Sagittula sp. P11: one gene and its partner. The main gene of each other region encodes a partner of the protein of the gene in region 2 in a complex. Links are inferred from orthologs where the notes say so. Each region holds a gene or a part of one and is shown on either strand. Other genes may lie near its edges.

Evidence for each region.
Region 1: the proteins of uvrB (region 2) and CDO87_RS01825 are in contact, whole or in part, in a crystal structure (PDB 7EGT), measured with the Thermus thermophilus proteins. The link is inferred for Sagittula sp. P11 from one-to-one orthologs. Residues at the interface, in WP_096411307.1 of Thermus thermophilus: Glu23, Leu25, Arg26, Asp27, Gly28, Glu29, Arg30, Phe31, Arg55, Glu326, Asp327, Phe328, Glu379, Ser382, Gln383, His398, Gly400, Arg401; in WP_096412145.1 of Thermus thermophilus: His654, Arg656, Phe657, Gln666, Asp668, Glu669, Lys680, Arg681, Leu682, Ser683, Lys685, Tyr686, Ala687.

Annotation. Positions count from the first base shown.
Region 1 is NZ_CP021913.1:376,007-381,770, forward strand. The notes cover bases 1,312-4,346. They hold CDO87_RS01825 (ATP-dependent helicase), read left to right. Parts: upstream 1,312-1,634; coding sequence 1,635-4,058; downstream 4,059-4,346. Other genes in these bases: CDO87_RS01820 (hypothetical protein), read left to right, coding at 1,312-1,563; CDO87_RS01830 (YegJ family protein), read left to right, coding at 4,188-4,346. Also shown: CDO87_RS01815 (alpha-hydroxy acid oxidase), read right to left, coding at 1-498; more of CDO87_RS01820, read left to right, coding at 577-1,311; more of CDO87_RS01830, read left to right, coding at 4,347-4,706; CDO87_RS01835 (rhodanese-like domain-containing protein), read left to right, coding at 4,854-5,249; CDO87_RS01840 (VOC family protein), read left to right, coding at 5,249-5,644; CDO87_RS01845 (LuxR family transcriptional regulator), read left to right, coding at 5,730-5,764. UniProt on the Escherichia coli protein: A helicase with DNA-dependent ATPase activity. Unwinds DNA duplexes with 3'-5' polarity. Translocates on single-stranded DNA with 3'-5' polarity. Initiates unwinding more efficiently from a nicked substrate than double-stranded DNA.
Region 2 is NZ_CP021913.1:1,484,582-1,490,269, reverse strand. The notes cover bases 1,285-4,243. They hold uvrB (excinuclease ABC subunit UvrB), read right to left. Parts: upstream 3,883-4,243; coding sequence 1,687-3,882; downstream 1,285-1,686. Other genes in these bases: CDO87_RS07295 (hypothetical protein), read right to left, coding at 1,285-1,402. Also shown: CDO87_RS07305 (NADP-dependent isocitrate dehydrogenase), read left to right, coding at 1-562; CDO87_RS07300 (PLD nuclease N-terminal domain-containing protein), read right to left, coding at 635-823; more of CDO87_RS07295, read right to left, coding at 1,115-1,284; CDO87_RS07285 (ETC complex I subunit), read left to right, coding at 4,470-4,781; CDO87_RS07280 (MYG1 family protein), read left to right, coding at 4,853-5,688. UniProt on the Escherichia coli protein: The UvrABC repair system catalyzes the recognition and processing of DNA lesions. A damage recognition complex composed of 2 UvrA and 2 UvrB subunits scans DNA for abnormalities.

The DNA of each region.
Region 1 (5,764 bases), 1.1 Mb from region 2 along the record:
GTCCCGCGCCCGCGCCAGCATGTCGAGCCGCACGTCCACGGCACGGGGCGGATAAAGTTGGAACCACCCCTGCCCGCCGGTCAGCGGGCCGATCTCCTCGGGCGTGGCGGTCGCCACGGTAGACAGCGTGTAGGGGAGCCCGGCCTGCGTGGCGCCCCCGGCCAGCGTCGCCTCCGCGCCCGGCCACAAAAGGCCCGACTGCCCGACCGGCGCCACCCCGAAGGGCAGCGGATGGGACACGCCCAGAAGCTCCGTGGCAAGGTCCGGCGCCACTTCCCCGTCGAGGATCGAGGGCATGAACCCGACCCGGTCCAGCGCCGCACGGTTGCGCCGGGCGGTCGCCCCCGTTCCCGTCGCGGTGTCGAGATAGGCCCAGGCAAAGCGCGGCACGCGGCGCCGCGCACGCGCTCTCAGGTCGGCCACGGTCATGTATGTCTGCTGCGGATCCATGGCCCTTGTCTCGCCCGAAATCCCCGCCCGCGCCAGCCCCCGCCGCATTCTCCGCAAATGTTCAGTTTATTTTAAGCGCGATCGCCGAGGCTCTGCCCCGAGCGTTCCCGAACACCGGAGTAGACCATGCACGCGATGCTGTTGGACAGTGACATTCCCCGCCTGGACCGCCTTCAGATCGCCTTCCTGGAGGCGGGCATTCACGTGACCGGCTCCGGCAGCATCTCGGTCGCCGAATGCTGCCTGCGCCGCGCCGTGGCCGACGTGCTGCTGGTCGACCTCGACACCGCGGGCGCCTACCTGCCGGAAATCGTGACGCTGGCGGAACGCCGCAATCCCCGGCTGGTCACGCTGTTCCTGTCGGACGCCGTCTCTGCCGCGACCGACCGCTGGTCCGACCGCTTCGGCTCGCTCCACTGCGTGCTCGAAGGCGTGTCCGAGGCGGGGCTGGTCGCCCGCATGGCCCGCGCCTCGCTCGCCGGGCGCGCCCGGTGTTCGGAGGTCGCGCAGAAGGCCGCGGCCGAGGTGCGCGCCGCCGCCGAACAGACCACCCGCCAGCGGGCGGAGGCGGCCCGGTCGCAGACCGCCGCCGCAGACACGCCGCCGCAACCCCGGCCACAGGACATGACCGCCGCCGCGCAGCCCGTTCACCACGATCCCTCCGTCGCCGCGCGAGAGGCACACCTGAAGCAGCAGACCGCCGCCATGCGAAGCACCATCGCCCCGCAGTCCGACACACCCGTCCCGCAGACGGCAGAGACCGAACAAACTGCGGCCCAGCCCCCCCAGCCGAACCACTACCCGGCGATTCGCATGCACCCGGCGCTCGCCGCCCAACGCGCCGCCGAAGCCGAGGCCCGCAACTCCGCCGCACGGAAAGACGCGCCGGCACCGGCCACACGGCCCACAGTCCAGCCCGCGCCAGCCTCCATCCAGCCGCTGCGCGTGCAGCCCGCCGCTGCCGCCGTCCAGCCGCTCCGCCCGCAGCCTGCGCCCGCGGCGCCACGCGCCTCCGCACCGGAAACGGGGGGCGCCGACGACACGCCGCGGCCCGTCTTCCAGACCTCCCGGCGCAGGCTCGGCGTGACCTCAGGCGCGCTGATGTCCGCCTGACCCAAGAAAACCCGCGGAACACAAGGCGAACACACCTTCCCCTTCCGGCGCCCCGGCGTTAGATTGACGCCATGAGCAGCTACGACGAATTCGACGCATTCGAGGCGTCTTCGCTTTCCGCCCGCGCCATGGCCGCGCGCCCGCACCCCTATCTGGACGAGCTGAACCCGGCCCAGCGGGAGGCTGTCGAACATCTCGACGGGCCGGTCCTGATGCTGGCCGGGGCCGGCACCGGCAAGACCAAGGCGCTGACCGCCCGCGTGGTGCACCTGCTGAACACCGGCCGCGCCCGCCCGAACGAGATCCTCAGCGTGACCTTCACCAACAAGGCCGCGCGCGAGATGAAGAACCGCGTCTCGAACATGCTGGGTCAGGTGGTGGAGGGGATGCCATGGATGGGCACCTTCCACTCCATCTGCGTGAAGCTGCTCCGCCGCCACGCCGAACTCGTGGGGCTGAAGTCGAACTTCACCATCCTCGACACCGACGACCAGCTCCGCCTGCTCAAGCAACTGGTGCAGGCGCATGGCATCGACGACAAGCGCTGGCCCGCCCGCCAGCTGGCCAACATCATCGACGGCTGGAAGAACCGCGCGCTGACGCCCGACAAGGTGCCCGCCGCCGACGCGGGCGCCTACAACCACAAGGGCCCCCGCCTTTACGCCGAATACCAGGAACGCCTGAAGGAGCTGAACGCCACCGACTTCGGCGACCTGCTCCTGCACATGGTGACGATCTTCCAGACCCACCCGGACGTGCTGGAACAGTACCAGCGCTGGTTCCGCTACATCCTCGTGGACGAGTATCAGGACACTAACGTCGCGCAGTACCTCTGGCTGCGGCTGCTGGCGTCAGCGCACAAGAACATCTGCTGCGTGGGCGACGACGACCAGTCGATCTACGGCTGGCGCGGCGCCGAGGTGGGCAACATCCTGCGGTTCGAAAAGGACTTTCCCGGCGCGCATGTGGTGCGGCTGGAACAGAACTACCGCTCCACCCCGCACATCCTCGCCGCCGCCTCCGGCGTGATCCGGGGCAACTCGAACCGCCTCGGCAAGGAGCTCTGGACCGATCGGCAGGAGGGCTGGAAGGTCCGCCTGATCGGTCACTGGGACGGCGAGGAAGAGGCGCGCTGGGTCGGCGAGGAAATCGAATCGATGCAGAACGGCACGCGCCGGATGCGGCCGTTCAGCCTCGACGAGATGGCGATCCTCGTCCGCGCCTCGCACCAGATGCGCGCCTTCGAGGACCGCTTTCTGACCATCGGCCTGCCCTACCGCGTCATCGGCGGCCCCCGCTTCTACGAGCGGATGGAGATTCGCGATGCCATGGCCTACTTCCGGCTGGTGGTGTCGCCCACCGACGACCTCGCGTTCGAGCGGATCGTGAACACGCCGAAGCGCGGCCTCGGCGACAAGGCCCAGCAGACCATCCAGCGCATCGCCCGCGAAAACGGCGTCTCCCTGCTGGACGGCGCGGCGCTGGCGGTCGAGCAGAAGGCCATCACCGGCAAGGGCGCCAAGGCGCTGGGACAACTGGTGGCCGACCTCGCGCGCTGGGGCCGGATGACCCGGGCCACGGTCGCGGTGGACAGCGACGACGACGTGATCGACGACCTGGCCCAGCCGATGAATGCCCGGCCGGAGGTCAGCCACGTCGAGCTGGCGCAGATCATCCTCGACGAATCCGGCTACACGGAGATGTGGCAGAACGACAAGACGCCGGAGGCGCCGGGCCGGCTGGAAAACCTCAAGGAACTGGTCAAGGCGCTGGAAAGTTTCGAGAACCTGCAAGGTTTCCTCGAACACGTCAGCCTTGTCATGGACAACGACACCGACGAATCCGGGGCCAAGGTCTCGATCATGACGCTGCACGCCGCCAAGGGGCTGGAGTTCCCCGCCGTCTTCCTGCCCGGCTGGGAGGACGGCCTCTTCCCCTCGCAGCGGTCGATGGACGAAAGCGGCGTTAAGGGGCTGGAGGAAGAGCGCCGGCTCGCCTACGTCGGCATCACCCGGGCCGAGGAATGCTGCACCATCAGCTTCGCGGGCAACCGCCGGGTGTTCGGCCAGTGGCAGTCGCAGATGCCCTCGCGCTTCGTCGACGAGCTGCCCGAGGAACACGTGGAGGTGCTGACGCCCCCGGGCCTTTACGGCGGCGGCGGGTTCGGCGCGGCGCAGGGCGGGTTCGGCGGGGCGTCCTCGACGCTGGAAACCCGCGCGGCAGAGGCGAATGTCTACAACTCGCCCGGCTGGAAGCGCCTGCAGGCGCGCTCCGGCGAACGCCCGGTCAGCCAGCCGCGCGAATCGAAGACGCAGGTGATCGACATGCAGGCGGTCTCGGCCTTCACCGTGGGCGAACGCGTGTTCCACCAGAAGTTCGGCTACGGCGCCGTCACGGGGATCGAGGGCGACAAGCTGGAGATCGCCTTCGAGAAGGCCGGGACGAAGAAGGTGGTCGCCCGATTCCTCTGCGCCGCGGACGACATTCCGTTCTGATCTGGTCTGACCTGATGCCGGGCCGCGCGGGCCTCCGGGGCCGAAATCCGCGCAACCGTGCCTTCGCCTGTTCGCAAGCGCCGCGCGGCGTGCTATCCCGTTGCCCACGCTCACATTCAGGGAAGTCCCGTGCACCGCAAGACACCGCTCCGGATCGCCGCCGCGCTGGTCCTTTGCCTTCTGTCCGGTCCACTGGCCGCGCAGGACCCGGTGGTCAACTTCGCGCCCGAAGACGCGGACATGGCCGCCGCCATCGAGGAGGCGCGCAGCAATCTCGACTTCGTCCTGGCCCGGCTGGCGACGGAGGATGGCGGCCTGCACCCGGCGCTGAACCTCAAGGCACGGCTGCCCGTCAATCACTTCGACGTCGATGACGAGGTCATCTGGGTCGAGAATTTGGCCCTTGCCGAGGACGGCACCTTCACCGGCCAGCTCGCCAACGATCCCGCCTACCTGCCCGGCCTGACGCTGGGCGACAGCGTCAGCTTCGGGCGCGACCAGATCGCCGACTGGTCGGTGCTGTCCACCGACGGGCGGATGTACGGCCATTACACCACCCGCGTGATGCTGCCGCACCTCTCGCGGGCCGAGGCGGAACAGGTGGGCGATCTGCTGTCGCCCGATCCGATCCCCGAGGCCTGGCGCTGAACAGCGGGCTATCCTGCACGAAACACGTCGCTTTCGGCACGAAACGCCCGGCACAAGGGCATTCTGCGCCGGATTTCCGCCCTCGCCTTCCGCGCCGCCAGCTTCTACCTTGACCGCAGTGCTTCGAAACGGACAGCTTGCGACACCATGGAGAAACTCAACGTAACCGCGGCCCGCATGGTCGCCGCCGCCCGCGCCCGCATCCCCGAAATCGGCACGGCCGAGGCGATCGAGATGCTCAAGGACCCGGACGTCGTCTTTGTCGACATCCGCGATGTGCGCGAACGGCAGAAGCTGGGCTACATCCCCGGCGCCGTGCACGCGCCGCGCGGCATGATCGAATTCTGGGTCGACCCGGAAAGCCCCTACCACAAGCCGGTCTTCGCGCAGGAGGGCAAGCAATACGTCTTCCACTGCGCGTCCGGCTGGCGCTCTGCGCTGACCGTGGCCACCCTGCTCGACATGGGGTTCGACGCGGCGCACCTGCGCGACGGCTTTTCGGACTGGGTGAAACAGGACGGCCCCGTCCAGAAGGACGACTGATGGGCCTGACCCTCGCCGCCTTTGCCTTTCTCGTGCCGGAATACGACGCGGGCATCGCGTTCTTCCGCGACACGCTGGGATTCGAGCTGAAGGAAGACACCGACATGGGCGGCGGCAAGCGCTGGGTCCGCGTCGGCCGTCCCGGCCACTCCACCGAGATCCTGCTGGCCCGCGCCGTGGGAAACCAGCGCGACACCATCGGCCAGCAGGGCGGCGGGCGCGTCTGGCTGTTCCTGCACACCGACGACTTCGCCCGCGACCACGCCGCCTTCACCGCGAAGGGCGTGATCTTCGACGAAGCGCCGCGCCACGAACCCTATGGCACCGTCGCCGTTTTCCGCGACCCCTGGGGCAACCGCTGGGATCTGATCGAACCGAAGGCACCCGCCGCCTGACCGATACCCGTTTCCACCTGTCAATTCTGTCAGGTGAGGGAAAACCGGACTGCCCTCCGCCCGCGTCCCGCGCAACAGTGCGGCCATGGAACATTTTGATGGCGCGGCCGTTGCGGCCAC
Region 2 (5,688 bases):
CCTCTTCCCGATCCTCGAGCTGGCGACCTCCGCCAAGATGCTGTCGATCGTGAAGCTGATGCAGGGCGGCGGGCTGTTTGAAACCGGCGCTGGTGGCTCTGCCCCCAAGCACGTCCAGCAGCTCCAGTCCGAAAACCACCTGCGTTGGGACAGCCTTGGCGAGTTCTGCGCGCTTGGCGAATCGTTCAAGTTCCTCGCCGACCAGAAGGGCAACGAAAAGGCCCGCGTTCTGGGTGAGGCGGTGGACACCGCGACGCAGGGCATCCTCGACAACGACCGCTCGCCCTCGCGCAAGGTCGGAGAGCCGGACAACCGCGACAGCCACTACTGGTTCGCCCGTTACTGGGCCGAGGCGCTGGCCGCGCAGTCCGACGATGCCGAGCTTGCCTCCCACTTTGCTCCCATCGCCAAGGCGCTGGCCGATGGCGAAGCGGATATCGTCGCCGAACTGGCTGCGGCACAGGGCAGCCCGGCGGACACCGGCGGCTACTACCACAACGACCCGGAAAAGGTCGCCGCGGTGATGCGCCCCTCGCCGACGCTGAACGCGATCATCGGCTGAGACGTTCGTACCGGACAAAAGCAAAGCGGGCCCCGAAAGGGACCCGCTTTTTTCGTGCCGTTGAACCTGCGGTCAGATGCGGGCGTGTGCGCCGCCACGCGGACCGGCCACCAGCCATGCGATGAAGCCGAGAACCGGCAGGATCAGAATGGCGAGGGTCCAGACGATCTTGGCGAGCGTGGACGCGCCAGAGGTCAGAGTCTGGTAGATTGCGTAGATGTCGGCGATGAGGATCAGAAGACCCAGAAGACCATATTCCATTGGTTCAGCTCCCGTTTAGCTATCTGGGGAGACAACGTGCTCGCGCCCATCGGGTTCCCTCGACGTCAAAATTGGTAAGGCGGGGCCGTGCGTGCCAGGCGTGCGTCAAGCCCGCTCAGACCGGCTTTTGGCGGGCGCGAAGGGCCGCTCGTGTGGTTGTTCGGGGGAAGGGGGCGGAGGCGGCTCAGACTTGGCACGGGCCGCCCTGTTTGCCGCCTAAGGGCCCGGCGGGTGCGGCGCTGGTCGGCCGCCGTCGCGGGGCCCCGGTCGGGGCCCCTCTCGGGTCTGATGTCAGATACCGCTGCGCTTGGCGGCCGCATCTGCCGGGGCCACGCGGGCAACGGAATGGATCGCGCCAAGGCCGTCGTCACCCTTCCACTGGAAGGAAATGTCGATGCGGTCGCCGGTGGCGAGGTCGGCCGGAACCAGCAGGTCCGCCGGCAGGGTCCAGACCGTCTTGTCGGTCAGGACGAGGGTATGGGTGGCCGGGGTCCAGCTGTGGACGGTGCCAATGGTCTGATCGGCGAGGACCGGACCTGCGACGAGGGCGGCCAGAGCCGCGATAAGCGTGAAACGCATGGGGTTTGCCCGAAGGGAGGATGGCGCTCTAGGCGCGATCCCCGCGCTTGCAGCCGCCGGGCGGAGCCTCGCGCCCGGATGACACGAAGATGACATGGCGGCGCATCTTTTCAAGTGGTCTTGCAAGGGATTCTTTGCCGCTGGCGGCTTGTTGCCATAGGTGCTTGGGATGCGGCAGCGCTTGCATCCCCTGAGTGTTCCCGGGCCTTTGGACGAATGTGTCTTCCCGCTCCCGCACGGCTGCGAAAAACGACGGTTCAATCCGCCCGGAAGCCCCCTTCGGCCTACCGCTTGCGTCGCTTGACGTTCCCGCCGCGCTGGCCGGGACGCCCTGCTGTCGAGCGGCCCTTGGCCTTGGTTGCCTCTTCGGAGGCCCGTTCGACCGCCTGCTGTCGGGCCAGCGGGTCGTCGGTCACCGCCAGTTCTACCGCCTCCAGCCGCTTGACCTCGTCGCGCAGACGTGCGGCCTCCTCGAACTCGAGGTTCTCCGCCGCCTTGCGCATATCCGTCCGCAAGCCTTCCAGCACAGCGGCGATGTTGGAGCCCTGACGCTTCGGGTCGATCTTCGCGGTGACGCGGGACTGGTCGGTGTCGCCCTGGTAGAGTCCGGCGAGGATGTCGTCGACGTTTTTCTTCACCGTCTCCGGCGTGATCCCGTGTTCCTCGTTGTAGGCCATCTGCTTCTCGCGGCGGCGGTTGGTCTCTCCGATAGCGCGTTCCATGGATCCGGTCATGCGGTCGGCGTACATGATGACCCGGCCATCGGCGTTCCGCGCCGCCCGCCCGATGGTCTGGATCAGCGAGGTCTCGGACCGCAGGAAGCCCTCCTTGTCGGCGTCGAGGATGGCCACCAGCCCGCATTCCGGGATGTCCAGGCCCTCGCGCAGCAGGTTGATCCCCACCAGCACGTCGAACGCGCCAAGGCGCAGGTCGCGCAGGATCTCGATCCGTTCGATGGTGTCGATGTCGGAGTGCATGTAGCGCACCTTGATGCCCTGTTCGTGCAGGTACTCCGTCAGGTCCTCGGCCATGCGTTTGGTCAGCACTGTGGCGAGGGTGCGCATGCCGTTTGCCGCGACCTTGCGGATCTCGTCCAGCAGGTCGTCGACCTGCATCTTCACCGGCCGGATCTCCACCTGCGGGTCCAGAAGGCCGGTGGGGCGGATCACCTGTTCTGAGAACACACCGCCCGATTGCTCCAGCTCCCACGCGGCGGGGGTGGCGGAGACGAAGATCGACTGCGGGCGCATCGCGTCCCATTCCTCGAACTTGAGGGGGCGGTTGTCCATGCAGGACGGCAGGCGGAAACCGTGTTCCGCCAGCGTGAATTTCCGCCGGTAGTCGCCGCGATACATGCCGCCGATCTGCGGCACGGAGACGTGGGATTCGTCGGCGAAAACGATGGCGTTGTCGGGGATGAATTCGAAGAGGGTGGGGGGCGGTTCGCCCGGCGCGCGGCCCGTCAGGTAGCGCGAGTAGTTCTCGATCCCGTTGCAGACGCCGGTGGCCTCCAGCATCTCCAGGTCGAAGTTCGTCCGCTGCTCAAGCCGTTGCGCCTCCAGCAGTTTCCCCTCGCCGACAAGCTGGTCGAGCCGCTGGCGCAACTCCTTCTTGATGCCCTGGATCGCCTGCTGCATCGTCGGACGCGGTGTGACGTAGTGTGAGTTGGCGTAGATGCGGATGCGCTCGAAACTGTCGGTCTTGGTGCCGGTCAGCGGATCGAATTCGGTCAGCCCTTCCAGTTCCTCGCCGAAGAAGGACAGCCGCCATGCGCGGTCCTCGAGGTGGGCAGGCCAGACTTCCAGAACGTCGCCACGCACCCGGAAGGTGCCGCGCGAAAACCCCTGATCGTTGCGGCGATACTGCTGCGCGATGAGGTCGGCCATGATCTTGCGCTGGTCATACTCCTTGCCGACGAACAGGTCCTGCGTCATCGCCCCGTAGGTCTCGACCGAACCGATACCGTAGATGCAGGACACGGACGCCACGATGATCACGTCGTCGCGTTCCAGCAGCGCCCGGGTGGCCGAGTGGCGCATCCGGTCGATCTGTTCGTTGATCTGGCTTTCCTTCTCGATATAGGTGTCGGACCGCGCGACGTAGGCCTCCGGCTGGTAGTAGTCGTAATAGCTGACGAAGTACTCGACCGCGTTGTCCGGAAAGAACCCCTTGAATTCGCCGTACAATTGGGCGGCCAGTGTCTTGTTGGGGGCGAGGATGATCGCTGGGCGCTGGGTCTGTTCGATCACCTTGGCCATGGTGAAGGTCTTGCCGGTGCCCGTCGCACCCAGAAGCACCTGGTCGCGCTCGCCCTCATCGATGCCGCCGGCAAGTTCCGCGATGGCGGTCGGCTGGTCGCCCGCCGGAGAGAAGGTGGTCTGCATGACGAACCGCTTGCCGCCTTCGAGCTTTTCGCGGGTGCGCACATCCGGCGCGGCGGCATGCATCATGGGCATCTGTTGCGGCGAATTGTTGTGCATCGGGGTCTCCTGTGCGCGACCCCGGTTGTCCAGCGCCGGTCGTGTCGCTGCAGTGCAACGTAAGTCGCAGGGCGGCCTCGCGCCAGTCCGATGCTGACAATAACTGTCTGCAAGACGTCAGGGAGAGTGGTCTGTTTCGGGTCGGTTGGCTGACACGCGTGTCTCTGGCGGGGCCGCACCAGGGTTCGCAGAGTGCCGAATACATGCGCGAACTGCTGATCCACTGCTCGCCTGCCTACCAACTTTGGTCGCAGCACCTTCTGGCGCGGATTGAAAGGGCCATCTGATAACAAAGGGAAATAGCGGACTGGCGGCGGATCGCCCGTGTCGCGCTGCCCGGCTGCCACAAAGGAAGCATTTGCCAAAACCGAAAGCTGATATGTAGCTTTGAAGGAGACAAGCAGCGCTCGGTGGCCCGGTGCCACGAACCCACCCCTCGCTCCCTGTGTCTCCGGTCGGACACCTGAGCCTGCTTGTCGTCCGATCCTTGTCCCGGCCAGCGCTCACTGTGACAATTGGAGCGGCGCAGCATGTTGCCCTTCGCCGCGGAATCCCGGATAACCGTTGTGATTCATGGAGGTGTGGAAATGCGGGCTCGCATCTATCAACCGGCAAAGACGGCCATGTCCTCGGGGCAGGGCAAGACGAAGCACTGGTATCTGGACTACGTGCAGGACAGCCCGAGGTCGATCGACCCGCTGATGGGCTGGACCTCCTCCGCCGACACGCAAAGCCAGGTGCGCCTGCGCTTCGAGACGAAGGAAGCGGCGCTGGCCTACGCCAAGGAACACGGCATCGACGCGATGGTGATGGAGCCGAAGAAGCGGAAGGTGAACATCCGGGCGCGGGGGTATGCGGAGAACTTTGCGTCCGACCGCCGGGCGCCCTGGACGCACTGAGCGTCTTCACCGCGGGCGGGGGCGCCGGCATTTTCCGAAGCGATCCAATGCTTTAGCGGAGCACCCTCGCCATGGACACCACTCATCTCGTCACCCACTCCGGGGGCTTCCACGCCGACGAACTGCTGTCGACGGTGGTGCTTACCCGCTTGTTTCCAAACGCAAAACTGGTGCGCTCACGGGATGTTGAATGGATCTCTCCGGCGCCCGGGCGGGTCGTTTACGACGTCGGCCGCGTCTACGACGCCGAGGCGGGCATCTTCGACCACCACCAGCGCCCCGTGCCGCAGCGCGAGGACGGCGCGCCCTATAGCTCTTTCGGTCTGATCTGGAAGCACTTCGGCCACGGCTACCTCTGCGCGCTGGGCGTGCCCGAGGCCGACGTGGACGAGATACACCATTGTTTCGACAGGGAATTCGTCCTGCCCGTGGACCTTCTGGACAACGGCGCGATGGAGCCGTCGGTGGCCGGGCCACTGGCGGGGATGACCCTGCCGGTGCTTCTGGAAACGCTGAAGCCGGTGTTCGACGACCGGGGCCCCGGGGCAGATGACCGCGCGTTCATGGATTCGTTAACGGTCGCCCGCGCCTTCGTCGAAGCGGCGGTGCGCGGCCAGGCGGCCAAACGGCGGGCAGAGGCGATGGTCATGGCCGCCATCGCGGAGGCCGGCGCCTCCCGCGTGCTGGAGCTGCCCATGGGCATGCCCTTCCGCGGCGCCATCGAGGCGGCGGGCGCCGAAAACCTGCTGTTCGTCGTGCATCCGCGCGACGGCGACTGGGCGCTGAACACCATCCGAAAAGGCTCCAACACCTTTGAATCGCGGGCAGATCTGCCGGAAAGCTGGGCTGGCCTGACCGACGGCGCGCTGGAGGCGGCGAGCGGCGTCAAAGGCGCCAAGTTCTGCCA